DNA from 2 places in the Halobacillus sp. HZG1 genome. Region 2 is predicted to be linked to the other one. Evidence: a T-box and tRNA genes for the amino acid it is inferred to sense, from the RefSeq annotation. Region 2 holds a T-box; the other holds one or more tRNA genes.
What was found. A T-box is a leader RNA that pairs with one kind of tRNA and senses whether it is charged. The one in region 2 lies ahead of VKA52_RS02825 (valine--tRNA ligase), so its partner is inferred to be a tRNA-Val.

Region 1: it encodes a tRNA-Val, which carries the amino acid that the T-box ahead of VKA52_RS02825 (valine--tRNA ligase) is inferred to sense. The anticodon was not compared.

What each region holds. Positions count from the first base shown of each region.
Region 1 covers NZ_JAYLVQ010000011.1:28,774-44,535, forward strand. The annotation lists gene VKA52_RS00840 (CoA-acylating methylmalonate-semialdehyde dehydrogenase) at 1-1,227, opposite strand, end outside; gene VKA52_RS00845 (SDR family oxidoreductase) at 1,453-2,316, shown strand; gene VKA52_RS00850 (hypothetical protein) at 2,388-3,068, opposite strand; gene VKA52_RS00855 (alkaline phosphatase) at 3,124-4,491, opposite strand; gene VKA52_RS00860 (hypothetical protein) at 4,712-5,200, shown strand; gene VKA52_RS00865 (DUF3889 domain-containing protein) at 5,316-5,978, shown strand; tRNA gene VKA52_RS00870 (tRNA-Val) at 6,117-6,189, opposite strand; gene VKA52_RS00875 (DUF2254 domain-containing protein) at 6,362-7,681, shown strand; tRNA gene VKA52_RS00880 (tRNA-Val) at 7,811-7,883, opposite strand; gene VKA52_RS00885 (alpha/beta hydrolase) at 8,422-9,150, shown strand; gene VKA52_RS00890 (2'-5' RNA ligase family protein) at 9,182-9,697, shown strand; gene VKA52_RS00895 (GNAT family N-acetyltransferase) at 9,713-10,126, shown strand; gene VKA52_RS00900 (DUF421 domain-containing protein) at 10,234-10,911, shown strand; gene VKA52_RS00905 (MBL fold metallo-hydrolase) at 10,898-11,797, opposite strand; gene VKA52_RS00910 (hypothetical protein) at 11,820-12,119, opposite strand; gene VKA52_RS00915 (hypothetical protein) at 12,155-12,370, opposite strand; gene VKA52_RS00920 (DUF1360 domain-containing protein) at 12,367-12,696, opposite strand; gene VKA52_RS00925 (hypothetical protein) at 12,760-12,990, opposite strand; gene VKA52_RS00930 (CotY/CotZ family spore coat protein) at 13,182-13,679, shown strand; gene VKA52_RS00935 (CotO family spore coat protein) at 13,725-14,267, opposite strand; gene VKA52_RS00940 (EAL domain-containing protein) at 14,450-15,460, shown strand; gene fabI (enoyl-ACP reductase FabI) at 15,517-15,762, opposite strand, start outside.
Region 2 covers NZ_JAYLVQ010000022.1:78,631-94,392, forward strand. The annotation lists gene VKA52_RS02785 (GspE/PulE family protein) at 13-1,635, opposite strand; gene VKA52_RS02790 (VanW family protein) at 1,659-2,969, opposite strand; gene VKA52_RS02795 (hypothetical protein) at 3,000-4,259, opposite strand; gene VKA52_RS02800 (polymer-forming cytoskeletal protein) at 4,277-5,986, opposite strand; gene VKA52_RS02805 (PulJ/GspJ family protein) at 5,986-6,486, opposite strand; gene VKA52_RS02810 (PulJ/GspJ family protein) at 6,483-6,893, opposite strand; gene VKA52_RS02815 (sensor domain-containing diguanylate cyclase) at 7,011-8,744, opposite strand; gene VKA52_RS02820 (bifunctional folylpolyglutamate synthase/dihydrofolate synthase) at 8,820-10,124, opposite strand; gene VKA52_RS02825 (valine--tRNA ligase) at 10,176-12,818, opposite strand; T-box leader at 12,873-13,101, opposite strand; gene VKA52_RS02830 (hypothetical protein) at 13,232-13,420, shown strand; gene spoVID (stage VI sporulation protein D) at 13,417-14,403, opposite strand; gene hemL (glutamate-1-semialdehyde 2,1-aminomutase) at 14,514-15,762, opposite strand, start outside.

The DNA.
Region 1 (15,762 bases), on a different contig from region 2:
TTCGATCGCTTCATCAAGTGTATCAGCACGAACAATACTAAGAACAGGAGCAAAAATCTCATCTTTCCAGATCTTCATCTCATCAGTGACGTAGTCAAAAATCGTTGCACCAAGGAAATAGCCGGACTCATTCTCTCGAAGTTCTACTCGACCATCACGGACAAGCTTCGCATTATCCTGCTCCCCGGCTTCGATATAGCTTAGAACACGCTCGCGGTGGGAGTCACGGATCAACGGTCCGAGGTTTGTTTCCTCATCTAACCCATTTCCTACATTCAATTGATCAGCGGCTTCTTTTAATTTAGCGACAAGATCATCAGCTACATCGCCGACGGCTACAACTACAGAACAAGCCATGCAACGCTCGCCCGCGCTTCCGAAAGCGGCATTAATGATCCCTTCTACCGACTTATCTAAGTTACAGTCCGGAAGAACAATAGAGTGGTTTTTCGCTCCAGCTAGTGCTTGAACACGCTTGCCGTGGTTGGCCGCTGTTTTGTACACATATTCGGCTACAGGCTGGGAACCGACGAAGGAAATCGCGTCGACTTCGTCATGCTCAAGCAATCCGTTCACGACGTCATGCGCACCATTCACAACGTTGAGAACGCCCTTTGGAAGACCCGCTTCATGAATGAGCTTTACAAGCATTTTTGCAAGAATCGGAGTACGTTCGGATGGCTTCAATACAAATGTATTTCCACACACGATCGCGAGTGGGAACATCCACAATGGCACCATCATCGGGAAGTTAAATGGTGTGATTCCACCCACAATCCCAACGGGATAGCGATACATTCCAGAGTCAATGCCTTCCGCAATATCAGGAAGAACGTCGCCCATCATAAGACTTGGGGCGCCGGCTGCGAATTCGACACATTCAATGCCTCGCTGCACTTCCCCTGTCGCATCTTTCATGGTCTTTCCATTTTCCTGTGTGAGGGCTTTCGCAAGCTCTTCACGATTTTCTACCAACAACTGATGGTACTTGAACATCACTCTGGCCCGCTTCGGAACCGGCACCTTTTTCCAAGTCTTGAATGCCTCTCTTGCTGATTGGACCGCTTTATCTACATCCTCTTTTGATGAAATGGGAACTTGGGCAATGATCTCTCCTGTTGCAGGATTGGGTACGTCCTCCACTTGCCCGCTTTCCGACGAAACCCACTCGCCACCAATGAAGTTCTGAATCGTTACCTGGTTCTTTTTCGAGAAAGTTGTCTCCATTTTTTCACCTCTACTCGTAGATTCTGTTCCTTTACACCCTTCAAATATATTATAAATTCAGAAAATTCCTACATCAATGGACGAAGTGTCAAATCAAAAACCTCCCATTTTGACACAATGACCTTTTGGTAAGGGATATTTACGATTTAGGTAAAACTGGATGACCTGGGCATCCTAATATTGGGTGACCAGGTCATCCAGTATTTTACATACAGGAGGAGTATGATGAGCAAGCAAAAGAAGGAAATTCAGCCTAAGCAGCATCAGGATCGGCAGCCAGGTTTTGAACATGAAATGAAGCCGCATCCGGAATATGTGGATCCAAACTATAAAGGAAGTGGAAAATTAAAAGGAAAAGTGGCGGTGATTACTGGAGGAGATAGTGGAATTGGACGGGCAGTAAGCCTTTATTTCGCTAAGGAAGGCGCAGATGTTGCTGTGTTATACCTCAACGAACAGGAAGATGCTGATAAAACCAAACAGCTGATTGAATCGGAAGGTCGCACGTGTCACCTATATAATGGAGATATTGGAAGTGCAGCGTTCTGTGAGGAAACCGTCCAACGGATCAAATCAGACTTCAGAAAGATTGATGTGCTTGTAAACAATGCAGCGATGCAATTACCACAAAAAGACCTCATGGCTATTACGAATCAGCAGCTTGAAAAGACCTTTCGCGTGAATTTCTTCTCCTATGTCTATATGGCTAAAGCTGTTCTCCCTCACTTACAAAAAGGAAGCACGATCATTAACACATCATCAGTTACTGCCTATGAAGGCAATGAACAATTGATTGATTACTCTTCAACCAAGGGAGCCATTACGACATTTACGCGTTCTCTAGCCAAGTCATTAGTAAGTAAAGGCATCCGTGTGAACGGCGTCGCCCCTGGACCTATTTGGACACCATTAATCCCTGCCAGTTTTGATAAACAAAAAGTGGCGGAATTCGGTTCCACAAACCCCATGGGCCGCCCAGGACAACCGTATGAGCTCGCTCCTGCTTATGTCTATTTAGCAAGCAATGATTCCAGTTACGTGACAGGTCAAATGATCCACGTGAATGGTGGCATACCGGTAAATGGGTAACCTATGATGAACAACAAAAATAAGCGGCCCCTCCACCTTAAGAAGATGGAGGACCGCTTGTTTCTTCTATTCTATTGTTTGCCAAACTTAAATGTTTTTTCCCATTCTACTTCTATTTTTTCTCCCTCTGCCACAGTATTACCTTCGTCATCCAAAACATCACTGGTCTCTATGATCACAGTCTCTAATTCTTCCCAATCCTGTTCGAGGACGAATCCCATTTGCCCTACTCGTGTTTCACCCGGTTCGTACTCTCCTTTCAGCTTTTCCAAATAAAAGTCGTCATTGAATCCCAGCTTCTCCCCGGTATTCGTCTTCAAGACTTCCACGGGCGCTACATTCACTTTCTGATCTCCCGTATTCTTTATAGCGACGGTGAACTTTATATAATTAAAATTGGTTTCATTGTGAGTAAAGGCATGGAAATAATCCACCAAGTCAGGCGATGGAGAGTAATTTAGCACTTTCACATCCTTTACCACCATTTGGACCGCTCCCACTTCTACATACTTCTCCATCTCTTTAATAGATTTAAGGGCTATCTGCCCATCCATATCCTCCGCCTGGTCCCCTACTTCCTTTAGCCCCTGATCATCAGGGGCTTGGGGATTATTTTTATACTTCGTTTGTTCCGGGATTTCAAATAATGGAGCTTGATTCTCCGACTCATTCCCTTCTCCAGCCACCTGGTTTGAACAACCAGTGAGGATAATGGAAATAGTTAAACTCAATAATAGCAACAAATGTTTCAACGGGTTTCTCTCCTTTTTCTAAAAAAGCCTCCCTTTGGAAGGGAAGCTTTTTCTTTTATTTATGTGCCTGCTTTTTCATCTTTCCATTCTCAATCAAGTTCATGACCTTTTGTCCAACTTCATGGTTATCATGCAATCCTGCGAATTGTTGAGACTGAGGTCCAAAGCCGTAAACAATTACATCTTCTCCTGTGTGGCCGCCAGTAGTCCAACCGGTACCGGAGCGAATATCAAAAATGTGCTCAATGGCATTATCAATCTCCGTGACTGATCCATTTTCTGCTGCATCTTTGACGGATTGGACTTCATCGTCTGTTAATTCAAGATCGATATACTGCTCTAACGTTTCCTCAACCCCAGCACCTTCTGCAATCTCAGAAGCCATAAAGTCAGGTGTACGTTCTGCAGCTTTTAAAGGTTCAGGATTCCACTGATATTCTCCATCACGACCCATGGTCATTCCGCCTGTTGAGTGGTCAGCTGTCGTAACAACCAAAGTATTCTTATTGTTCTTTGCAAACTCAATAGCTTCTTCGTAGGCAGCTTCAAAATCCTGCATATCACTCATAGCCGCTACTACATCATTATCATGACCAGCCCAGTCAATCTGACTGCCTTCAACCATGAGGAAGAACCCATCTTTGTCTTTACTCAGCCTTTCCAGGGCGGTAGAAGTCATTTCCTCCAAAGAAGGAGCATCTGAAGAACGGTCGATCATTTTGTCCATCCCTTTAGGTGCAAACAAACCGACGATTTGTTCATTGGAATCTTCCATTAGTTCCTCACGAGATTCCACGTAGCTGTATCCATCTTTCTGGAAGTCATTGGTCAGATCGCGGTCCTCCCTTTCGAAATAAGAAGTACCTCCCCCAAGCAATACATCAATTTTATGTTCACCATTCACTTTTTCATCAAAGTAATCATCGGCGATATCATTATAATTATGGCGGGATTCATCGTGAGCACCGAATGATGCAGGTGTAGCATGATTGACTTGAGATGTAGCTACAAGACCTGTTGCTTTTCCTTTTTCCTTCGCCAGTTCAAGAGCAGTTTTCACTTCATTCTTCTGCATGTCCACCGCGATTGCATTGTTGTAAGTTTTAATTCCGGCTGCCATTGAAGTTGCAGCAGCAGCGGAATCTGTAATACTCTCTTCCGGATCCCAGGAATAAGTCTCCTGCATACCAATTAAATGTTCATCAAATGCCGTGTTTTCTGTATAAGGAGTAGCAGGATCATCCTTGAAGTAACGGTAAGCGGATGTGTAGTTAGGCCCCATACCATCCCCAATTAGAAAAATAATATTCTCTACCTTTCCTTTATCTTTATTAGGTTTTGCAAGAACTTCATCGTTAAAGGTAAAAGCAGCCCCTCCAAGAATCAAAGATGTGGATAGAGCCACAGGCAATAATTTTTTCATATACTTTTTACTAAACAAATGTATTCCTCCTCGTTATATGTCGATGCAATACGCATATTACTTGGAGAATATGAAACAATGGTTAAAAAACTGTAAATCTAGAGTTAATTAACAAATTAAGACAATTGGAATAGGTACATGGTTTGGAAGTTAATTATCACCGAATGATAGGTTAGGCGTGATATAATAGGTCAAAATCTATTAAAGAGGGTGTGTAATCATGAGGAAAAGCTTTTGTCACTGCTTTAGTAACAAGGAAGAAATTGATCAAGGAATCAAAGATCAGGTTACATATCTGGCTTTTTGTGTCGTATCTGGTGAGCATGGAGCTGTAGAGTTCAGTTTTCGTACCAGTTATATCGATCGCGATTCGGCAGCACCCTTCATGAAATTTTACGACGTTTGTGAGGAACTTGAGGAGGATAACAAGACGTCAAGAAGAATAAGGGTTCACAGCAAAAAACCTCTTGCCCAGGGTGATGCGGAGCCAACAGAAAAATCTTTTCTGCGATCTCCTGAACGCTTCTACTCCTATAAGATAGGACTTGATTTAGATAAGCTTCAATCATTTGAAGCCAATCCAAACAAGTACTTAAGGACCATCCATTCAAAAAAACTGTACGATGAAATGAAGGCTGTATATAAGAGCATCTTTAAATATCCACCTGCTGCATTAAAAGATGATCACTGGGTAGTACTCATAGATTAACCTGCTTTACATATGTTGTTTCAACGGAAAACCGGAGTACATATTGAATGTTCACACAAAAACCAAAAATGACATAGGCTATTGAGGATCTAAAGTAATGACAGGGGGAAAATGAATGTACGCCAATTTTAATCATGGCCCATATGGTTATGGCTATCCTTATGGGGCAAATCCCTATCAGGCTTATTCTCGCTATGCCTATCCTCAAGCCTACAGAAACCCAGCATACTCCTATGGCTATAGTGTAAGACAACCGGTGCGCGGCCAGGCTAGCTGGACAGAAGGCGGAGAAGTAACCAAATGTGGCATTCCATGGTCGAATAACCGATACATGACAGCGGCTGTCGGTCAGAATTCACCTTACCAATGCGGCCAGACAATCAAAGTGAAGAATGTCACCAATCAAAGAGTCGTGTTAGTCACGGTGGTAGACCAGGTCCCTAACTACCCGGAAAATAAAATCAACCTTCACAGAAAAGCCTTTGAAGCCCTAGGTGCAGGTGTAGAGCTTGGTGTCATCAATGTAGAAATCACACCGAACCCTCAATTAGAAGAAGAAAAATGGGGCAAATATCTTTTAGAGATTGCTCAATCGGCCTACCCGAATTACAATGCTACCGATTACAGTAAAGTGAGCCAAACCCAGCAGAACGGTAACGTGAAGGAAGTTTACAAGTTTGTTATGGAATCCCCTCAGGAAACAATGAGTATCGAAGGGACGGTCATCTATAACCCATCGACAGACCGAATCATATCAATCAACTTCAAGGAAGTATAAAAGTTTTGAAGTATTTCAGAGACAGTACAGATCTGTCTCTTTTCTTTTGAGAGTAAAGAGATATTTCATCCTAAAAAAAAGAAATGACGCAGCCTCTCCCTGGATGAGAAACTACGCCATTCCGGCACTTAGTATGGATGATTCCGATTGGGCTCGAACCAACGACCTCCACCCTGTCAAGGTGGCGCTCTCCCAGCTGAGCTACGGAATCGTATGTAGAAATTTGTCGGCTGTTTTGCTGACAAATAATAATATACTACGGAACAAATAAAGTGTCAATAAAATTTTAAGAGTTTTTTAAGTTTACGTAAATGCATCTTTTTATCCCGGCTAAATTCGGTCATACTAAGAAACATACACTATACGAGGAAGTAGGTTTTTCAATGAACAAAGGTAAGGTTTGGATAAATATTAGAGACAGTTTTTGGTTTCTCCCTACGATATACAGTATCCTTTCAATCATTGCTGTGGCGATAACCGCTCTGATTGATCAATGGATCATTTCAGAATATAAGAACAACATCCCTTCTCTCTTTTTGACGAAGTCATCGGTTGCCCAAACGTTATATGGTTCGATGGTGACCTCTATCTTAACGATGACCACGATTAGTTTTTCGACCATCATGGTGGTACTGACAACGTACACTACTCAGTTTTCACCACGCACCTTACAAGACTTCATGAAGAGTCGTGTCACTCAACATGTGTTAGGTGTCTTTTCTTTTGGCTTTATTTTTTCTCTCATCAACCTGTTTCTATTGGGAAAAGAACCGGGCCTAGGTTTGGTCAGTCCCCTCTTTACGGTTATCGTCTCTATTATTTGTTTAGCGTTTTTTATATTGTTCATTCACCATTCTTCTCGGTTCCTAAAAGTGAATAACTTAATTGGCTCCATAAGAAAAAGCACCTCTGCCCTTATTGAAAAAACATTTGAAGAAAAAAATTATCATACAGCCACCGAATGGGATGACAACGAACTAAAAGCGCTGGACCAATCAAAAGCCCAAGTGATTCCGGCTGAGAAATCAGGTTATATTCAGAATGTTCAGTACGGCGCCCTTATTAAGTGGGCCAAAAACCACTCTCTCATTCTCGAAACAAGCTTTTTAATGGGAGACTATATCCAAAAAGGAATGCCCCTTTTTTATTATTGGAAAGATTCAGATCGAGATCTTGAAAACCCTGGGTCATGCGCAGCCTATGTCTTAATCGGCAATGAGCGGATTGATACACAGGATGTCGAGTTCTCTATCCAAAAACTTGTGGAGATTGCAGTCAGAGCCATCTCTCCAAGTCTGAACGATCCTCATACAGCGACCAACTGCATAAACCGTATTGGTTCTCTTCTTATAGAGCTCGCCTCTGTTTATGAGCCGATCCGCTACTACATTGATAGTGATGAGAAACTTCGCTTAATAGCACAACCGAAATCCTTTGAAGAGTATTTGTATAAGAGTTTCTACCAAATCAAAATATATGGCTATCATGACATATCTGTTATGAATAGTGTCGTCGAATCTTTGTACAAAATCGCCGCCATGCACGATCAGGCCATTCAGGAGGATGTTTGGATCTTCGGAAAAACAATTATCAATGCTGTAAAAGTAGAGGAATTGGATAACCTCGACTTCAAGAGGTTTAATCATGAAGTGGAAAAATTAGCAGAAGCCTGTAATAAAAACTTCCGTTTACAAAAGTCATAGTTAAACAAGGCTCGGGACGTCCCGAGCCTGACAGTAACCCATAGACTAATTCGTTTCCACTTTAATCTCCATCATTTTAAAAGGCACAAAAAAAGAGAGCATTCATATGAATGCTCTCTTTTTTATTAGTGATTCCGATTGGGCTCGAACCAACGACCTCCACCCTGTCAAGGTGGCGCTCTCCCAGCTGAGCTACGGAATCGTATGTAAGAAGTTTAACTTGCTGACAAGAAATAATATACTACGAAATGCGAACCATGTCAACTAGCTCGTGCTAAATAGCAGGCCCATTCCTTCACTGAAGCTCCGGATTGTGGAAGAATCCGTTTAGAGACGATGTTGTTGGGCGGATGGGGATCGATAGAATGAATCGCTTTCCGCAGGAGCGCTTCCCCCGGATCCTCAAAGGAATCCATGTCTCGTTTAAATAATGAATGGTTCCTGGCCATTGATAAGGGGTTAATACATAGCTCGAGGAGGCTCATCACTCGTCCATGGAAAGCGCACCGTTTTCCGGAGTCCCTAACACCCGTAAAAGTCTCGAAATCCAGTTTTCCACAAACCTTCTAGTTAACGAAACATGATTAAATTACATAAGAACATTTTACCTGAAAATCCAACTATCATCTTTTCAACTTTTTCGACAATTATATGATAAAATGAATAGTGGAACGTTTATACGAAAAATTTTATGGGAATGCCTAAAGGAACTTTCCATGCTGTAAGGAGGTGGTCGGAAAATGGGTAGAGACGGATCCATGACAGAATATACCATAGATAGTCAATACTTAGAGGAGACAATGACACTAAGGGTGTACACCCCGAAGAATTTCTCTCCATTATACAAATACCATTTCTGTATCATGCAGGATGGAAACGATTATTACTCGATGGGACGCGCGGCCACATTGAGTGACAAGCTCCATAAAGAACAAGAAATTGAGAACACTATTTTCATCGGTATCCATTATAATGACAAATATGACCGCCAGGACAAATACCATCCAGACGGAAAGAAACAAAGCGATTACGTGAATTTTCTCATTCGCGAAGTTGTCCCTTTCTTAGATGAAGAATTGCCTGGTTACTGCATGGGCAGAGGACGCACGCTTGTCGGTGACTCTTTAGCAGGAACGCTCGCGTTGATGACAGCGGTGAAGTTCCCGAACATATTCGGTAATGTCATCATGCAGAGTCCTTATGTCGATGAACATGTAAAAGAGGTCGTGCAATCCACCAAAGACTTTTCTTCCTTGACCATTTATCATACCATTGGGTTGGATGAAACAGATGTTGAAACGACTGAAGGAGCAAGAAAGAATTTTCTTGTACCTAACCGTGAACTGCGCGATTTTTTAAATCGCCAGCCACTCGCCTACACGTATCATGAATTAGACGGTGACCATACTTGGGGCACTTGGCAGAAGGATTTTGAACGTGCTTTATTGAAGATGTTTGGTAAGGAATAGCGATATAGAAGGAAACAGGAGGGTTAGTCCAATGAGATACGGAATAGCAGTTTTTCCATCAAAAAAAGTACAGGATGTGGCGAATTCATACCGCAAGCGGTACGATCCCCACTATGCATTGATTCCCCCACATATCACGATGAAAGAAGCTTTTGAAGCAGAAGAAGAAGAAATTGAAAATAGAATCATTCCTGAATTGAGTGAAATTGCTAAAAACACACAGCCTTTTTCGTATGGCGTGTACAAGGTGAGCTCTTTCTCTCCCGTTACAAATACGATTTACTTAAAAATTGAACCGTCCGATGAGATCTTTGAACTGAATGACAAATTGCACGCTGGTGAACTTCCCGAGGAAAAAGATTTCGCGTTTGTCCCACATATTACAATTGCACAAAAACTTTCGGATGAAGAGTTTTCTGATGTATATGGCAGCCTGCGCATGCTGAAGTTCGACTTGAATGATAAAGTGGACCGCTTCCAGTTGCTTTATCAACTCGAAAACGGAGCATGGAGTGTGTACGAAACCTTCCGTCTCGGCAAAGGGTGATGCTCCTTGGATATCATGAAAGTTAAGAATAAACAACAGAAAGACGACGCTTTCTATGTGAGACGCGTTGTCTTTGTAGAGGAACAACAGGTTCCTTTGGAAATAGAAATCGATGAGTTTGATGATTCCGCCATCCATTTTGTAGGGTATGAGGGAAAACAGCCGGTCTCTGCATCACGACTACGTTTTGTTCATGGGTTTGGAAAACTTGAACGAATTTGTGTCCTAAAGGATTACCGGGGCCGATCGTTAGGTAAACAAATGATTGCTTCTATGGAAGAAGTCATCCGTGATTATGCTTATGATAAAGCCAAATTGAACGCTCAAACGCAAGCAGAGTCATTCTATGAATCTCTTGGATATGTGACCATTTCAGACACATTCATGGATGCCGGCATCCCTCACGTAACGATGGTGAAAAAATTATAAAATGATAAACGAAAAAAACTCCGGGATTCCGGAGTTTTTTTCGTTTATCCTCAGACCCTTTTGTCTAAAATGATGCGTATAGGCTACAGATAAGGGTCGTGAGAAGTATGGAATACTTACAAATTACTTTGGAAACACTTTTTGGTTTTACTGCACTATTTATTATGACAAAATTGCTTGGAAAAACACAGATCACCCAAATTACGGCATTTGACTTCATTTCTGCTCTCGTCCTTGGAGAACTGGTCGGTAATGCTTTATACGATGAAGAAGTCGGAATTCTTGATGTCGGCTTTGCCATCCTGTTGTGGACTATTCTCATCTTAACCACGGAAGTGATCACCCAAAAATTCAAAGGAACACGTAAGATATTGGAAGGAAGCCCTTCCCTCGTCATATATAAAGGAAAAATCGATCGTGATCAGTTGAAGAAGAATAAGCTGGACCTTAATCAACTCCAGCATTTGCTGCGCTCTAAGGATGTTTTTTCTATACAGGAAGTTCAATATGCTGTCCTTGAAACAGATGGTACAATTTCTGTGTTGAAATCATCCCAGTACCAAAATGTCACTCGTGATGATATGAACTTAGCCCCTCAACCCGTTCCTCTCCCTCGTACGATCATTAGTGATGGAGAAGTCGTATGGGATAATCTCAAAGAAGCAGGTTTGGATGAGAAGTGGCTGAAAGATCAACTGAGAGCACAGAACTTCAACGATCCTGCTGAAATCATGTACGCGGAACACAAAGAAGGCGAGCCGGATTTATACGTTATTGGTCTGTGATAGAAAAACTCCACGTATTGTTCATGATGCGGTCCTCTACGAGGCCCGCTTTTTTTAATCCAATCAAATAGGCAGTGACCGCCGTTCTGAATAACAGCCATTGGGATAAACCCTGGGCTTCGACATTGTATTGGTTACACATCGCCCTGACGATGACTTCGTGTGCAACCAGTCCCTCTTCAGCAAGGTATTGATGCAGCCAGGCAGACAGCTGTTCATGGTAATCCATGTTGTTTTGTATCGTCAGCATAGGATTGGCTTCAAACTTCCCATGACCAGGAACCGCCCCACTGCATGGAATTTGAGAGACACGGTCTAAACTGTCCAGTGTCAAACTGACATCCGTCAAAAAAGGAATTTTGTGCTTCTTCAGCGTATCTACACTAAAATAGCAGTCAGCCGCATAGAGAATTTCATGGACTTTTAAGGCCAACTGATGATAACTATGACCAGGAAGATGGTAAGCTTCCGCTGTTAGCGAACCAAACCCTACTTTCCCTTCCCCCACGACTTCATCCACCCGAACCGCCGGACCTTCCAAAAATTTATTATGTAACTCCGGAAGCGGGTCATTCCCTCCGAATAAATAAAGAGGTTCCATGCTTGGATTTCTTAAAATAGCTTCTTCAAATACAGGAGCGACGGTATGTACATTATAATTTTCCTGAACAAAGCGGGCTCCTCCATAATGATCTGCGTGGGCATGGGTAATAAAAAGGTGCGTCAAAGGAAGATTCCTTTTCTCAAGTTCCTTGAGCACCTTTTTCACGGATGAAGCATCGATTCCTGCATCGATGAGTAACCCATCCTCCCCATCATGTACGTATCCAATATTAACGGAACTCTGATAATAATAACACCATTCATTCAACTGCTGAAAAGACATAACCACGACTCCTTTAGCTTTTTCATACAGTTTCGCTAAAGTGACGCCCTTTTCCTGTCATACGAGAAAGAATCTTCTCTGTCCCACTTCTCTGAAATGAAGGGTAAAAGCCGTTTACTGCATGGGTATTCGCGGGTATGTGGATTGAACTCCTCCGCTGGTTACCCAAAGGGTCCTGTTCACGAGTTTGATTGTGTTTCATCTTGTTATCCAACGTGGCTTTGAGAATTCTTTCAAGGACAAAAGGTGAGCGCTCATGCTGGGTCGTTCTGATTTGATAATCCTGGTACTGATAGTGATTGACAGGCAGAATATATCCCATCCCGACGCCTCCTTTGATTATCTATACCTTTTTTCCTACTCAAAGAAACGTTCCATCTTTCCCATTTGTTTGTTTAGAAACTTTTCCATATCCGTCATCCGCTTCGAGAAGCGACGATCCCAAGCCTGAAAGTCCTTTTCCCATCCGTTGAATTTCTTTTCAGGATGTTTAATGATTCCATTCATTTTCGACGTTTCCATATCAATTTCCTTTAATACTTCAAACAAAGACTTTTCTTTTTTATCCGTCACTGTCGGTCGACCCACGTATAAATGATGGATTGCAAACCAGCCAGAGCGAGTAATAGCACCAGCCACTCTCCATACGGAATTATTATATAGAAGAAAAGCATTATGAAAGCAGACCACACACCCACACACCATTGACAACTGAGTCCTTCACCGACAAATCCTTTTGGTTCCACCCATTCTTCTTCAATGCCGTGCTCATTCTGGATGACCTTCACGTCCATAAAAGGTCGGCGTACCCATTCCATGATGTAATCTCTGACAATGAGACGTGTCAGACGAAAAGTGGCCAGTGCCAGCAATACGATTTCCATCACACTTAACATCATTTTCCCTCTCTCCCATGAAGAAAAAGCCACTACGTTCCTTGTAGTGGCCCATTCTTTATTTACTTAGAACCAACGGAATCCCCCACGGCGGTCGGAAGATTCATCTTCATGGCGACGTTTACTTGAACTGCTTTCATCTCTTACATCTTCTTCTCTACGTCGTTTCGGTCCGCCGAAAAATGGATCGACACGGTCGTCACGGTCATGACGGTCATGACGCTGAGGCTCGATGACGACATTATCCGCTTTAATGACAAGGTCTTTCACATGGATGACCTTCTTTTTATCAGACATTCCATTCACTCCTTATTCGAATTCACTTCTACTCTATGGCGTTTGCCCCTGTTGGGTATAGTCTCCTGCCCATGAAAGACAAAAAAAGTCCGGATGAAGAGAAAAGAGACAAATGCCCACACCGACACGGACACAATTCATATTCTAGTAAAGACAATACGTCAATGCGTATGGAAAGGGGAAATTAGAAAATGAGCTGTGGAAAAAAATACGATTCAGGTTCATGTGTGATTGATATTCTTAAAGATATCGTCGATGCACAGAATGACGTCATGCACGATTGCACAACAAGCTGTGAGCGTTCAATCGCAGACCTTTTAGGTGACACTGGTGGAGGTTCCGGGTTTGATACGGTTCCTGTCATTCTTTACTGCAAAGATGGATGCACACCTTTTAAAGGGTACGGTTCAAAACGAAGTGGCGACGACTGTGAAGTGAAAGGAAGCTTCTTCTTCAGGGTTAAATCTGTAGATGACGATGGTTGCGCCATCCTTGAACTTCTTTTTGCTGACCGCTGGCATGATGACGACGATGACGACGTGGAAGGATCCAGACATCACAGAGGTTTCGATCCAAAATCACCAGCTGACCAAAGCTGCAGAAACCTTCGTGCTTCAGGAATCTGTATCACAGTAGACTTGAATTGCTTCTGCCACGTAACATGTCTACCGGCAGCAGCAACTCTTTAAGATTCACAAAAAACCGCGCACAAATGCGCGGTTTTTTATCATTCATTAAAACCCTAGAAGCCTAATATCTTTAATTTCTTCAAACACTACCTCCCGCTGAAATGGGCGTTGGAAAACCTTCATATGCACGACTCCATCTACATAGTCCGTAATATACCCTCGGTAGCTTTCATCCTCTGTAGAAACTTCACACTTCATTTTCGGTACGTGAGGGGAAAGATTGAAGAAATATAAAACTTTTTCCTCAAGCGTCATGTCATGGAAGCGCTGCCTGCGGTCGCGAGGTGCATCCTTTTCTTCTGTACTTACAGAGGAAGGGTCACCTCCCTTTTCTTTACCACTTGTCTCCAACTCATCGGATCTGTTCAATTTGGCCAGCTCTTGACGGTGGGGGGAGTTCTGTCTGCGCATCCGTATTTCATGCTCAGTCGATGGAGCTTCTGCCTGCGGCTGCTCTGTCTTCTCTTCTGTTTTAGAAGGCCGTTGGCTTCGAAAGCTTGTTTGCATCGGAACTTCCGCTGGTTTTAAGCCTTTAGGCTGGACAATATAAAGCATCGGCTGCTTAGCAAGTCTCTTTTCTTCTGCCATCAAGATCTCTCCTTTTCCATTCGTTCATCATTGTATATATATGCCCAAGTTGCAGACCATGTTCACTTCTGTCCTCATTTGACAAAACCTCTCAAAATTTCACACTAATTTAACAGAACCCTATTATTGTTTTATCTTACGATTGATAAAGTAAATGTAGACCACAGATTAGGAGTGTTTTCATGAGCCTTGCTCAACATCGAGAGCATATGTCATCAGAAGATGTATTTGCTACATATATGAAGGAAGACAAGCTTTTCATGCATTATCAACCCCTCGTCGATATACATAAAGAATGTGTGATCGGTTACGAAGCGCTGACAAGATTCCCTCCGAACGCTTCCTTTAAAAACCCCGTCGAACTTTTCCAGTTTGCCGATCAAACGAACCGATTATTTCAACTCGAAAAACATACACGAGAGCTTGCCATCGATTCAATTGCCCACCATCTGCATGAGGAACAGCAATTGTGGGTGAATTTAACTCCGAATGTCATTCATGACCAGTCTTTCACTCCAGGTTTCACACATACCGTATTAAAAAATACAGGGGTCACCGCAGACCAGATCGTTTTTGAAGTTACGGAACACTCCGCCATTTCTGATTTTCAAGGCTTCCGAAAGCTTCTTGAACATTATAGGAAACAAGGATTTAAAATAGCGATTGATGACGTGGGTGCAGGGTATTCCTCACTGCAAATGATATCTGAATTAAAACCGGATTATTTAAAAATTGACCGGTCTCTAATTACCGATATCGATCAATTTCGGGAAAAACAATACATGGTGGAGGCATTACAACACATCGGAAAGAAGTTAGGCGCAGGGATTATCGCAGAAGGAGTGGAAAGAGAAGGCGAATGTCTTCGTTTAATTCAAATGGGAATCTCTTATATGCAAGGATATTATTTTGCAAAGCCAGGTTATCCCCCTCCCCCGTTGCCAAGATCCATTTCTGAACAATTGAAGCAAGAAAGAAACAGTAAAAAGTTTCCTTTGAAAATTGATAAGTGGACTACATACTCTGAGATATTGACATGGATCTCTTCTTATCATGGAAATTATGATAACCACTTCGCCCTCATCCAAGGATCTAATGGAAATAAAGTGCTTCCCATAACGGAAGTGGTGCGGTTGGTTGCCTCCTGTGATAATAAAATGGAAGGAAAGATATGGCCGCATCTTCGATTCTGATTCTCATAAAAAAACCCCGTTTCTACACTAGGTAGAAACGGGGTTTTGGAATTGAATCAATAGGCTACAATGCTGAATCCGGAATCTACGTGAATTACTTCTCCGGTCACACCTCGGGATAAATCACTCATTAAATAATAACCGGTGTCACCGACTTCTTCTTGGGTAACAGGACGTCCCAATGGTGCCCGTTCCTCAATCACTTTAAGAATTTGATTGAAATCTCCGACTCCCTTAGCGGAAAGGGTACGGATTGGACCGGCGGAAATAGCATTCACCCGAATGTTATGTTTACCGAGGTC
Region 2 (15,762 bases):
CTTACCACCTCGCTAGTCGACTTTTGCGACGCGAAGCACTTCTTCTAACGTCGTCAATCCCTGCTTCACTTTCAACAAACCATCATCCAATAAGAAAAGCATCCCCTGCTTCAATGCGTACCTCCGGACTTGGTCCATACTTCCGTTGTTCATCATCATCGTACGGATTTCATCATCAATGACTAACACTTCCTGAATAGCCATCCGACCTCGATACCCTGTATTTTGACAGCTGTCACAGCCCGCTCCTTTGTATATTGTGTCTGCCGTCATTCCACGTTTTTGAAACTGTTTTTTCTCCATTTCCGTAATGTCGTGGGATCGTCTGCAATCACGGCATATTTTTCTGACTAACCTTTGAGCAACCACACCTGAGAGAGAAGAAACAACGAGATAAGGTTCCACATCCATATCGAACAAACGAGGAATCGTAGCAATAGCACTGTTCGTATGTAACGTACTTAAAACCAAATGCCCGGTCAAAGAAGCTCGAATGGCAATTTCCGCTGTTTCCGAATCCCTGATCTCACCGACCATGACAACGTTAGGGTCCTGACGTAAAATCGAACGGAGTCCTTTCGAGAAAGTCAGACCGATAGATGTATTCACCTGCACTTGGTTCAGTCCTTCGATTTGATACTCTACAGGGTCCTCTACTGTAATAATATTGACATCGTCTGTATTCAAACGATTCAAGGAGGCATATAAAGTAGAAGATTTCCCAGAACCCGTCGGACCTGTAATCAGGATCAGGCCAGAAGGTTGTTCAATTAATTGTTTATATTTTTGAGCATTCATTTTGTTGAATCCGAGGTCTTCGATTGAACTCAAAGCATTTGAAAGATCAAGAATTCGGATCACGATTTTCTCCCCGTACACCGTAGGCAGGATTGAAATTCTCAAATCAACGGGAGACCGATCGACATTCGTCTTGATACGACCGTCCTGCGGCAGGCGGTTTTCTGTAATATTGAGGTTAGCCATAATTTTCACACGGGCAATCAAACTGTTTTGGAAGGACTTGGGTAATGTTCGTTCTGTTCTTAAAACCCCATCAATTCTGTAACGGATTAAAACCCGCGATTCCTGGGGATCGATATGGATGTCGCTTGATTTCAATTGGACACCTGCCTGAAGTAACTGGTCCACTAGTTTAATGGCAGGCGCTTCTTCCGTATCCTCTGCATTTTCCACAAGACTAGTATCATTCAAATTGTAATGACGGTTAACCGCCTGAAGGATCTCATGCTTCGTCGCAATAACCGGGGAAATTTTGAACCCTGTGGAAATCTTCAAATCATCAATCGAAAAATAGTCCATCGGATCCGCCATAGCTACTGTCAGTGCCTCGCCTTTTCGCTGAATAGGAACCAGGAGGTTACGAATAGCAAAGTCTTTGCTTACGATCGTAATCACATGAGGGTCAATGGGAAAATGAAACAAAGAAACATGCGGAATCCCCAGTTGAAATTCCAAGACTTCAATCAGTTGCTTTTCCGTCACATAACCCTTTTCTACAAGAACATCCCCCAGCTTCTGGTCCGGCTTTTTACTATCCAACGCTTCTTGAATCTGGTTCTCTTCAATAATCCCCGCATCTTTTAACAAATCACCTAATCTTTTTCTCTTAATCATGGCCGGCTCACCCTTTTTGTCCATTACTTAGATTCATCTTTAGGAACAACCTCCCAAATGCCATCCTCATTCTTTTGCAAGGATTCGGGATTTTTGGCGTCCCGTTCACTATCATCTTTGTCGGTATCCTTTTTTCCATTTTTTGAATGAGAGCTGCTTTCTTCTTTTACAGAGTCTGGATCGTCTCCAAGGCCTTCTTCCATACCAGGCGGGTGTTCCTCCACTCTAGCTACCGGCGGGTAATAGTCTTCAGAAATGAACTCCTTCACTTCTTCGGATAAAGATCGATCCACACGATAGACCGAGACAAGCTCGCCATTTTCACCTTCTTGTAAAAGATTGAATGTCCCCCTTTGGACAAGAGAAGAATATTGGATGATTGTTTTAGGAGATATTTCTTCACGTTCTAACACTTGGACATGGTAATCTGAGGCTGTCGGATATCCCATCCATTGAACCTCCACATTTCCAGCTTCTACACTTACCGAAAGTTGATAGTCTCCTGAAAAAGGATTGTACACTTTCAAATCCTGATCTTGGTTAAGATCCACATTCGCTTCCATGCCAGGTTCTGCGTATTCTGGTAACCGGTGGCTGATATGTCTTTCCTGGATGATCATCCCGGCATTCACACTAGCTCCATAGATGGCAGAGGCCAGCACATCTAGGGAAACTTCATCGTAAACCCCATCATTATTTAACCAATGGTTGAATGAAAAGACTGCCCCGTCTTCAAGCTCTTTTCCGCCAAATAACTTCACAGCTCGGTCCATGCTCGTTTCTTGTGGAACGGCGAGCGTCTGTTCACCTATGCTCTCGTAGAGCGAAGCTGTATCCCCTTTTACAAAATCATAGGCGAGATACTCTAAACGGGAGTCATCCAATTGTGCTGCATCCCTTTTCACAGTTTCAATGAATTGTTCCTGAGAAAATTCAGAAGCCAGTGAATCATTCATATGAGACTTCATGTCCGACACATAAGACTCATCAATGGTGATTTGCAGATCTCGATTGGTTGTTTGGATAGCTTGTTCAACCGTTTCAACTACATTAAATTGGAGCAATCCCGGATCAACAGCGAGTTCTTTTCCATCCAGTTTCACAATAATCGATTGGTTATCTTTCCAATGCTGTACTTTTTCATCCAACAGTTGTACCGCTTCTTCTTTACTTTTCTTTGATACATTAACGGAAGCAATAACGGTATTCTCCGGGAGGCGTTCTCCGGTAGTGACATATTGAATAGCCGCTGAACTTCCCATCGTAAAAAGAAACATACTCATCCCAACAGCAACTACCAATGAAATCAATTTAAGGTTCGGTATTTGTTTCAATTAGGAACACCTCCTATAAATCCTACGGAATCACTTCACATTCATGCTCAATTCAACCATGACACTCGGACCGAACCTCTTCAATTGATCGATTCCGTCTTTAGTTAAAACTGCACCTTCTGTGACAACGGTCTCACCCTGGGAGTTCACGATATCTTTTGTTGCCTGTTTCCCTTCCAATAGTTCATCCTGCTTGCGATCAAGATCATCTTTCTCAATCATCAACTCAAGCAGCTGCTTCCTTAACGCTTCATCGGCTTTCAATTCTTCAAGTGAAAGGCTATCCACATTATCTTCCATATCCGCATCCAAATCTTGATCTATGGGTGAGGATAAGATAGATTTCTGATGATCTACAGCCATTTCTTCGTCCTGATCGCTCATTTCCCGGGTAATATCATTGTCAGAATTTGTTGATTCGTAGATTTCATTTATGATTTCTTCTTCAGATTCTAAATCATCCTCCACAATGCTTTCTTGTGTATCCTCTTTAACACGTGGAAGCTCTTCAGACTTGGAAACTTTATCTTTTGGACCGTGTTCTTCCATATCCAATTGGAGATTTCTTTCCGCCATTAACTCCTCTTCTGTAACATCTTCGGAATCCTCAAATTTCTCTCCATCTACTACACTTTGTTCTTCCATTCGTAACCGTGAAAGTTCTTCATCTAATAACAAAGATTCATCATCGCCGGCCCATCCGAACACATCTCCCTGCATTTTTACATCTTCTATATAGAAGCCATCATGCGATTCCTCTTCTTGAATGGGCTCTTCATACTCATCCAAATTATCTTTAGAATCGCTTGATTTTGAACGTTCCACCTCAGTTGTTTCAGGAACAAGAATTCCTTCTTCTTTCTTTTCAAGATTTTCTTGTGGGAAATTCTCATCCTGAACAGGCCCTTTATCCGTCTGTCTCCCTGATAACTCGTCATCTTCTATAAGGTGTTCGTCATCATTGTCGTTACGGTACCGATTCTCATAGTCTTCCATTTGAGGAGGAATCTTTTTCTCATCTGATGATTCTTCTGTAGTCTCTTGTCCAACTGCAAATGCCCGAGGAGCTTTTTCCTGCAGAAATACGGCAAACACAACCCCAAGTACAAGCGCGGCTAGAATTCCCATCCAGAACGTATAGGTGATCGTAGCTAACAGCGCTAATGAACTAATCAATGATCCTGTGAGCCACACGATCATCCGACCCTTCATAGGCAGGTTCATAGGAATATACCGCAAAACAATCAATGCGACACCAACCGTTACGAACCATACAAGTAGATCTGTCATTCATTTATTTCCTCCCTTCATGGACTGTAAAAGTGTTGATCGATTTCTTTTACTGTGACTTTATCGACCGTAGGTATACCTTCAGGCGGGTTAAGAATAAGCTCCTGAGCATACTCTATGGTCAACCTGGATGATTGAGGACTTAGAGAATCCTGATTCTTCTCTACATACAAGGGGTCACTACTACTTGAGAAATTAGTAGAACCAGCAAAATACTCATCACTGGTGGAACCTTTAACGGCATTTAACGTTACATTCCTTCCATATACACCTCCACGAATTTTCAAGTTAGAGCCAACCCCATAGATATCCAAGTCACTATTCGTATAAAAGAATGCATTGATAACTTTCGGTTCACTGTTATACAAATTATTGTTGGCAATTCTTAATTCTCCTTCACTTACCACAACGAGTGTACCGCCGCTTTCATTAGACAAGTTTTCTATTCGTCCACCCAAACGAGTATAAAGAGTCCCGTTCATATTCAAATCTTCCCTTATATCAACTTCATGATTTGTGTAAAGACTTCCCTGAAAGGTGAGATCACTTATGTAAACCCCGCATTTATTATTGTGAGAGTTATTTCCATTGCAATTCCCGTTTTTGGGATAGCCATTAATATACATGAATCGATCTTCCGGCAATGTAACCGTTCCAGTTAAGTCCGCATTCTCATGGACATAAATGGAACCATCAACGGTGAGAGAGGACGCATCGTTTCCTTGCGGTTCAATAGTGAGATTACCGTCCACGATTAAATTTCCATCTACCTTCAAATGGGAGCCGTGTAATTTTAAATCCCCACGTATATAGGTATCGCCATAAAACTGATCAGGAGCTTTTGGAGATTTCCCCTGTCTTTCATAACCTTTTTTAATAACCTGATAACCATCAATCTCATTCATGTTGCCAGGATACGCTCTTGATGTGATATCGCCCATTGGATCGTTTCTTTTTTCCCTGATGTAGCCTAATACTTCTAACGCGGCCACATCAGGGTGTTCATCTACTATTCTAGGTTTAATCTCAAAGTAAGAGTCCAAGTCCTGTTCTGATAGTCTCCAATTCCAAAACCACCCCGGGCTCTCATACCGTCCCTTTACCGACAAGTCCCCCTGGATCGATGGGTAGGAGGTATTCGCCCATCGACCATACCCAGAAATGAAATATGCTTGATTATGTAACCTTAAATCATTTCCAACAAATACATCCCCTTTAATAAAAGGAGCTCCGTTTAAGCGCATGTTTCCTGGAGTTACAGCTCCGTACCTGAATACATCAGCAATCGTAGAAACCGTAAATGTGCGGACCAGCGTTTTACTTGAATCTTCTACAGGCACCTCTATATCAATCCTTTGTAGAAAAACACCGTTCTGACCATCTTTGAGAATCTTTTTCCTGATAAGCCCTTCCTCACCTAACTCATTCTCCACCTGATGAATCACACGATTGATTCTGCTGATCACACCTCCAAGACCAGGGGTCGTTTCAGTCAGATCATCATTGATTTCATCGATACCTTTCATAATCTGAGCCTGCGCTTCCTGCACGGTCATTTCAGCTTCCGCTTTCGTCTCGATAAAATCAGTATTTGCGGAAGAAAACTGTTGAGAACCAATGGTATAGCTCATCAAACTCAAGCCTAAAATACTGAAGATGACGAACATGATAAGAACAGTAACAAGAACATAACCGTCTTCATTTTTACAAAGGTTTCTCATTAACATCACTCAGTCCCTAAGCGGAAGATTTTAACCAGACTGTACGTTTCATCTGTATTTTCTTTAGAAATTTCTAAAAGGACGGTCAGTTTACTGCCATCCAATTCGAACGTTGTATTGGATAAGTCCGTATCTTCACTATTTTGCTGAATTTCATCTATAAGTAAATGACCATTCTGAATGGAAACATCTGTTGTTTCATCTATGTAAGTAAACGTTGAATCTTCATCCATGTCACCTAAACGAGTGGAAGTGGCGGTGAAAGCTTGAAAAGTTCCCGTCAGATTGTTTGTGGGTTCAACCTCATCCACATTAATCAAGTTTTCTTCTAAACTTAAGAGGAGTATATTCGCTTCTTTTCTAATTTCAGTTTTTGCAGAAGAGGTTTCCACGGCACCTGTGACAAAGTAAAAGGCATGATAAGCGGCCACCATAACGATCATTGAGAGACTGACGACTGCAAGGAGCTCTACTAAAGTCATTCCTTTTTCACTTTTCATGTTCATCGTTCCACATATCCTTCTATTTGAGTCTCTTTACGATTTTTCGATACCGTAACGACGATTTTCGTTAAATAGTTACTCAAACCAGTCTTATCAGGTTCTGTCACCAGCACTCGGCCTTCATACTGGTCGATATTTGCAGCAGATGGCAATTCCAGCAGATCAGGAATGTTCACGACCATTTCCCCCTTGCCTTTTTTATCGTCCAAATCTTCCAGAGATTTAGATTGATAGGCTTTCAGTACCCCATCAGCTATTTCCATCGTCGTAAAGTCCTCATTAATCGTATTTGATTGTGTCAGCGTATTCATGACGATTTGTGTCGATACAATGAATATGACAAGCAGCAAGGCCATAGCTACGACCACTTCTACTAGCGAAAATGCTTCTTCCTTCCTAAAATCCGGCATCCGCCTTCTCCTCCAATTGGCATCTATTATCAAAATTATATCGTAAATATAGGACTTTGTCCTGGGATAATTCGACAAATTACCTACGAATCACACAAAAAAACTGTCCAATTCTAATCATTGAACAGTTTGAATCAGTTCTTTATAACTGGCCACGCGATCTCTGCCTTTCTGTTTCGCGCCGATGTACATCGCCCGATCCGCCTGACGAATTAAATCAATAGCTTCTTCACAATGGTCAGGGCACGTAGCTACTCCTATACTCGCCGTTACGGAAATAGAGACGGGTTCTGGTGAGTCATGCATATGGACAAATGAATCAAAAGGTTTTTCAATAATACCCGCTCGTATGGAATGAGCTACTTCTACTGCTTCATTCTCGGAATAACCCGGCAAAAGCAGTACAAATTCTTCTCCCCCATACCTCGCAAGTGTCCCTCGTCCAGCTGACGCCTCTTGTATTCTCTCCGCCAGCGAAGCAAGGATCTCATTGCCACTTTCATGTCCGTAAGTATCGTTTACACGCTTAAAATGATCAATATCCAATAATACGAGGGAGACGGGATGTCTATTTTTTTGACGCTGATTGATTTCAAAGACGTTCACAATGTAGTCTTCAAAATAACGATAATTGTATAAGCCAGTAAGAGCACAACGCTCACTCTCTGCTTTCGTTTTCTCATAGTGTCTGGCATTATCTATCGCCACACCTAAATAGTTGCCTAGTATATTCAAAATCATGAACTGAAATTGTAAAAAAGCACGCTTTTTAATGGAATAAATAGTAATGATCCCAACAATTTCCCCATTCCTCTCCACGGGTACAGACAAAACGGTTTCAGCACGATCCGGGGTATATTGATTCTCTAAGTGTGACCATTCTGATTTCTTTTTATAAAAGACACTCTTACCCTCCAACCATGTGTTGCCACTTATGCTTTGTCCCCTGGATAGTTGGATGTTTGGAAAATCGATTTCTCCCGATCGATCAAAGAAACGGATCAGCTCCATCCGTTTCTTTTTATTCACATCATAAACATAGATATAGTCCACCGGAAGGAGTTCGCTCAATCGATCGACGAAAATATCCAGCACTTCTTTCACTCCGAGCTTTCCTGCCAGTTCATGGCCGATGATACTCGTCTTTTTTAAATAAGTATTCACTTGATTGCTGTTATGGTAAAGCATCAGCATGCCGGAAATAAAAATAAAAGGAATGCCGACAAAGAAAATCCCACTAATACCAAATTCTGAAAAAACCATATAAAGGATAAAGCCGACAGGCAGGACAAGACTTGATGTTAACACTTCCCAGGCAAAACCTTTATCGAGCCATTTCATCTCTTTACGATAAAGAACTTTGGCTACGAAAGTTATGGAAAACTGGTTGAGAATAATTTGTGAGAGTGCATAACTCACAATAGGAAGTGCATCACCTATATCATTCACAGCGGAAGGGCCGTGTGTGCCCCCAAGAGCATAATAAAGGCCAGCAGATACTACGGAAATCAGTAGAAACATAAACAAATTGATCGGTAAACGGTGCAGATTGGTTCTTCCAATCCTCATTTTAGCCATCAATGCTAAAATCGCTGTTTGGGAAACGATGATTTCTATGAAAAGTCCGTAATATAAAAAAACGGCAAATGCAATCCCCTGCGTAAAAAAGACGGGGTGGTCTCCGATTTGCAGCGGAAATAAAGCAACGATCGAAGCAAGGATGATAAATGCTGCGATCTCTATTCTGCTTCCTTCAAATACAGGGGATAACCACAAGTACAAGTAAACCAAACCAGCAGGCCAAGTGGATGCCCACACGAACCAAATTGCATATTTCTTTTGCTTTGTCATCCTACCACCCCCGCCCTAAAGACCCTCACAAGAATAAGACCATTTTACCATAAGAATATTCAGAATATCATCATATTACCTTGAATTTTCTTTAATTTCAAAATATTCCCTTATTCGAGAAATGAAATACAAGGAGCCTGTAATGAGCAGAATGCCGTCTTCTCCCACTTGTTCAGAGGCTTGCTGTATGGCTTGTTTATAATCTTCAATAGCGACGGTTTCGGCGATATCCGAGTATTCAGCGAGCTCATGACCTTTGAGAGCCCTCGGAAATTCAAAAGTTGTCATATAAGCTTTGTCGACCACACTTCCCAGTTGTTTCAACATTTTTTTAACAGGCTTGTCTTCTAATGCAGAATAAACGAGCACAACCTTTTGATCCGCGTAATGGCGTTTCACTGTTTCTACAAGAGCGCTCGTCCCCTCTTCATTGTGGGCGCCATCTATAATGGTCAAAGGAGCGTCCATCACTTTCTCAAACCTTGCGGGCCACCGTGTAGACGCAACCCCTTTTCCATAAAGATTTCGATCTATTTGGATTCCAAGAGCTCTTAATACTTCAGCAGACTGAATGGCCAACGATGCATTTTCTACCTGGTGAGGCCCTTTCATTTGACTGACAAACGTTTCAGAATGGAACGTTTCATTTGCAAAAACAAAACTTTCTCCATCATCACTACTGGATTGATGAGTGAAATTAAAGTCATGGCCAAGTCTGAACACCTTCGAATGACAGGACTTTGCTTTCTGAGTGATTACTTCTATAGCTTCCTGCTGCTTCACACCAGTAACTACCGGGATTTCAGGTTTGATGATGCCCGCTTTTTCTTCCGCAATTTCTCCTATTGTAGAACCCAGAACATTCATGTGGTCATGTCCGATATTTGTGATGAGGGATAGAACAGGTGTGAGGATGTTGGTAGAGTCAAATCGTCCTCCCAGGCCTGTTTCAATCAACACAAGATCAAGTGGGGTCTCGGAAAAATAAAGCATGGCTACCGCTGTTATGATTTCAAATTCCGTTGGTTCTCCTAAATGCGTCTGCCCTAGTTCTTCAGAGAGAGGTTTAACTCTAAGCACGAATTCAGCTAAATCTTCATCTTGAATGGCTTGACCATCAACACTGATTCGTTCATTGAACTTCTCAATGTAAGGAGAAGTGAAGGTTCCTACAGACGTTCCCTGCTGTTGGAGGATATAACGTAGAAAAGAAAGCGTAGAGCCTTTCCCGTTCGTTCCTGCGATATGGACAGACCTGAATTTTTTCTCTGGATGATCAAGCCTCTCCATCATCCACTCCATTCGTTTCAACCCTGGCTTCACTTTGAATTTCTCTCTAGAGTGAATCCAATCAATTGCTTCTTCATACTCCATTTCCATTCCCTCTTTTCAAAAAAGGAGAGTACTCCGTAGAATACCCTCCCCCTTTCTTTATGCTTTTAACTCTTTGATTCGCGCTTCTACTTTAGCACGTTTATCAAGGTAATCTGTTTCTTTTTTACGTTCTTCTTCAACGACATGTTCCGGGGCTTTGCTTACGAAGCCTTCGTTGGAAAGTTTCTTTTGAACACGTGTGACTTCCTGATCCCATTTCTTCCACTCGTTCTCAAGACGTTTGATTTCATCTTCGATGTTGATCAAGCCTGCTAATGGAAGGTATAGTTCAGCTCCAGTAATAACGGCTGACATCGCTTTTTCAGGGGCCTGCAAGTCTGTGGCAATCGTCAGTTCACTTGGGTTACAGAACCTTTCTAGATAATCGCGGTTCTTCTCAAGCTCTTTGACGATGGTATCGTCTTTTGCCTGGATCATCAACTGAATTTCCTTGGACATTGGTGTATCGACTTCTGAACGGATATTACGAACAGAACGGATAATGGATACAAGACGATTCATTTCCTCGACCGCTTCTTCATTATGGAAATCTTCTCTTACTACCGGCCATGAAGCCTGTGTAATAGATTCTCCTTCATGAGGGAGGTGCTGCCAGATTTCTTCCGTGATAAATGGCATGAATGGATGAAGCATGCGCATGGTCTGATCTAGTGTATAGGCGAGGATAGAGCGTGTCGTATGGATACGCGCTTCATCTTCTCCATATAACGGAAGCTTCGCCATTTCGATATACCAATCGCAGAAATCATCCCAAATGAAGTTGTAAAGATGACGGCCAGCTTCACCGAATTCATATTTATCAATGTTTGTCGTCACTTGCTCAATCGTCTGGTTGAGACGAGTCAGAATCCATTGATCGGCTACTGATTTTTCACCTGTGATATCAATGTCTTCATATTTCAAGTCGCCCATGTTCATCAACGCAAAGCGGGAAGCGTTCCAAATCTTATTAGCAAAGTTCCACGTTGACTCTACTTTCTCCCAATGGAAACGCAAGTCCTGACCAGGAGATGAACCAGTAGATAAGAAGTAACGAAGAGAATCCGCTCCGTATTTATCGATGACATCCATAGGGTCGACACCATTACCTAGAGATTTACTCATCTTACGACCTTCAGCATCACGAACTAGACCATGAATAAGGACATCATTGAAAGGACGCTCATTAGTGAACTCTAGAGATTGGAAAATCATACGGCTTACCCAGAATCCGATTATGTCATACCCTGTAACGAGTACGTTTGTCGGGAAGTAGCGCTTATAATCCTCACTATTTTCGTCAGGCCATCCCATTGTAGAGAAAGGCCAAAGGGCGGACGAGAACCAAGTATCGAGGACATCTTCATCCTGCTTCCAGTTTTCCGGATCTTTCGGCTCTTCTTTACCGACATGAATTTCTCCCGTTTCTTTATGGTACCAGGCCGGGATACGATGTCCCCACCAAAGTTGTCTCGAAATACACCAATCTCTGGTGTTCTCCATCCAGTGAAGATACGGCTTTTCAAATCGATCAGGAACAAATTGTACTTGATCGTCTCCCTTTTGCAAGTCGATGGACGCATCAGCAAGTGGCTTCATGTCAACGAACCATTGAGTAGAAAGATAAGGTTCAACAACCGCTCCGCTTCGCTCAGAATGTCCAACTGAGTGCATGTGTTCTTCAATTTCAAAAAGGACACCATTCTCCTGAAGGTCCTTTACGATTTGCTTACGACACTCAAAGCGATCCATACCCTTATACTTGCCTGCATTTTCATTCATCGTCCCGTCTTCATTCATAACAAGAATTCGTTCCAGCTTGTGACGGTTTCCAATTTCAAAGTCGTTAGGGTCGTGAGCTGGAGTGATTTTAACAGCCCCTGAACCAAATTCCATATCAACATAATCGTCAGCAACGATTTCAATTTCACGGCCAACAATCGGCAGAATCGCCTTCTTACCAATCAGATGCTTGTAGCGATCGTCTTCAGGATGGACGGCAATGGCTGTATCTCCAAGCATCGTCTCCGGACGCGTGGTCGCAATCTCAATCGTTCCTTCCTCATCTTTCAAAGGGTAACGCATGTGGTAAAACGCACCTTGCACGTCTTTATATTCCACTTCGATATCTGACAAAGCTGTCTGCGTGGCAGGATCCCAGTTGATAATGTATTCCCCACGATAAATCAGGCCTTTTTCATAAAGAGTGACAAACACTTCTTTAACAGCTTCAGACAGACCGTCATCAAGTGTAAAACGTTCGCGTGAATAATCAAGTCCAAGTCCAAGCTTTTCCCACTGGGCACGGATGAATTTCGCATACTCATGCTTCCACTCCCAGGATTTTTCTAGGAATTTTTCACGACCAAGATCATGACGCGAAATACCTTCTTCACGAAGTTTTGCGTCTACTTTTGCCTGTGTAGCAATCCCCGCATGGTCCATGCCCGGGAGCCAGAGTACATCATATCCCTGCATCCGCTTTACACGTGTCAGGATATCCTGTAATGTCGTGTCCCACGCATGGCCGAGGTGCAGCTTCCCTGTTACGTTCGGTGGTGGAATGACGATTGTATAAGGTTCCTTGTTTTTATCTCCTGTAGCTTCAAAAAATTTACCATCCACCCAGTACTGATAGCGGTCCTTTTCAACAGCTGCCGGATCGTACTTAGTGGGCATTGAAAGATCTTGTTGATTCATTGGATCTTCCTCCTTTTATTCTCTTTATAAATATAAAAAAACCCTTTCATCCTAAAAAAGGACGAAAGGGTTTCATTTCCGTGGTACCACCTTTAATTTACAGGAAATTCTTCCTGTACACTCAAATAAAAAATAACGGCTTCTAACCGGCTTCTTCTACTCTAAGTTCAAAGAAGCTGCATCAAGGGCGACCTTCCATCAACAGGGTTCCTGGAAAACTCTCACCGACTGTTTTCCTCTCTGAAGGAATTGTTCATGTACTCTTCCCTATCTAAGCATTTCACGTATAAAGACTATATTACATATTGTATATAAAAAAGAGGCATTTAGTCAACTACGTCAAAGAAAAAGGCGAAAACCCCTGAGCCGATTGCCCAGGAGCCTATATCCTCCAATGAAAAGAGGTGCCCTTAATGAGTCGTTTGTATCGTTACCGTCTGCCTCCTTGGTGCAGGACATGGTTGTTTGTTATTGAAAAATCTTTGCTTCCCATCGTTATTTTCCAGGCGCTTAGAACCATCATCTTCCCGACTACTTTCGATATCTTCCTCCTCGGCCTGGTCCTCGGTTTGTATCTCGCTTTCAAATATAAATGGATTTAGTTCGGAATATACACAATCTGCCCAGGAGAAACATCGTCTTTATAATCGTTGACTCGTTCTAATTGTTTCACAGATACGTCATACTTTTCCGCAATCGAGGATAATGTTTCTTCTTCCTGGGCGATATACATTTTCATTTGTGTATAGGTGTCCTCTCTGTTCGGGAAGAGGTGTTTGAAGATTTGTTTAATCCCGTCCATACCTCCAGGTGCCTGAGCACTCTCTTGATCGGACTCTTCACTGCTGGATTCTACACTACTGGACTCTTCGATACTGACTTCTCCCCAACTCGCACTATCATAAGAAGGCTCTTCCGGTTTTAACTGACTATTTTCCTGCGCATGACCGAAAAATTCCGGGAAGCTTTGTGATTTTTTATAAAACCAGCGGCCGTCGTCCTCATGCTCACTTTCATCCTCTTTCTCCTCAATCCGGAAAATAGGTGCTTCACGTTCCGGCAGAACCGTCGATTCATTTGGACTTTGTTCTTGGAAATTGACAGGGCCGATCGTTGCTGATTCATCGAACTTCGGTTCATTCGATGCTTCCTGCTGTTTTTCTTCCAGGCCGTTAATATTCACATGAGCATGAAGACGAAGTTGACGATTGGCCGGAAGTTCATAATCAAAACTTTCGATGTCGATCAACACGTCTTCTAAATTCGATACTCTTTCCAAAGGAACAGTGATTTCCACTGGGAAAGAATGCTGGAACGTATGAACCCCTTCTTCAGATGGTTCGACCGAGTCCATGGTTCGTACAGAAGCGGCAAGAGGACTTTCATCCAAGGCATCCCCGCTTCCAGTAGGAATGTACTCGCCCGCCAGATCGACCGTTCCTTTCAACCGGACCTCATCTCCAAGTTCTTCAATAGTGATTTCAGGCTCTAGTGATATGCCAATTAACTCGCGTACGCCCTGTCCTTCCTTGAACCATATGGATTCATCTAAGTAAAATGAGAATACATTTTGTTTGTTTTGCAAAGTACGGTCCCCTCCCTAAGGTAATAAACACTTTTCTCTATTATCACCTTATGCGGAAGTTAGAGTAATATACATAACGAAAGCGCATGAGGAGACCCCATGCGCTTTTATTACTTCGATTTAATTTCTGAAAAGACTTTCTCCGCTGCTTGAATCGTTTTCTCGATATCGTCATCCGTATGTTTGACGGATAAAAACAATCCTTCAAATTGGGAAGGTGGCAAATACACACCTTCTTCTATCATTCCCTGGAAATAACGCGTGAACATTTCTAAATCCGATTGATTGGCTGTCTCAAAGTTCGTAACAGGTTCGTTTGTGAAGAAGAAACCGACCATTGAACCTGCGCGGTTTACTGTCAGTGGAATGTTGTGTTTTTCAGCGGCTTGCTCGTAACCCTCAATTAAACGGTCTACTTTTTTATTGATGGAAGCATACGCTTCTTCCGTCATAGCCGAAATCGTCTCATAACCGGCTGTCATGGCCAGCGGGTTCCCTGAAAGCGTACCCGCCTGGTAGATGTCACCGACTGGAGCGACCCGTTCCATGATTTCACGCTTTCCGCCATAAGCTCCTACAGGGAGGCCGCCTCCAATTACTTTTCCAAGGCATGTCATGTCAGGAGTCACACCAAAGTGACCCTGGGCACTGTGGTACCCAACTCGGAAACCAGTCATAACTTCATCAAAGATCAAAACCGTTCCATTGTCTTCCGTCAATGTTCTTAGCTCTTGCAGGAATCCTTCGTTTGGCGGAACGACTCCCATGTTTCCTGAGACAGGCTCAATAATGACAGCAGCTAAATCGTCTCCGAATTCTTCAAAGACATAGCGGACGCTTTCTAAGTCATTATAAGGAACGGTAATCGTATTTTGTGCAATAGATTCCGGAACTCCAGGAGAGTCTGGCAGTCCAAGAGTCGCTACACCAGAGCCTGCTTTGATCAGCAAGGAGTCTCCATGGCCATGGTAATTCCCTTCAAATTTCAAAATCTTGTCGCGGCCAGTGTATCCACGAGCCACACGAAGGGCGCTCATCGTGGCTTCTGTGCCTGAATTCACCATACGCAGCATCTCAATAGAAGGCACCCGTTCTCTCACCAGGGACGCCAATGCGTTTTCCATTTCTGTAGGGGCACCGAAGCTTGTTCCATTGGCCGTGGCTTTGGTTAAAGCTTCTGTCACCCTTTCATCGGCATGACCTAAAATTAAGGGGCCAAAACTTAAGACATAATCGATATATTCATTGCCATCAAGGTCATACAGTTTTGAACCTGCCCCCTTTTCCATAAAAATCGGGTCCATTTGGACAGATTTAAATGCACGTACTGGAGAGTTCACTCCACCTGGCATTAATTCT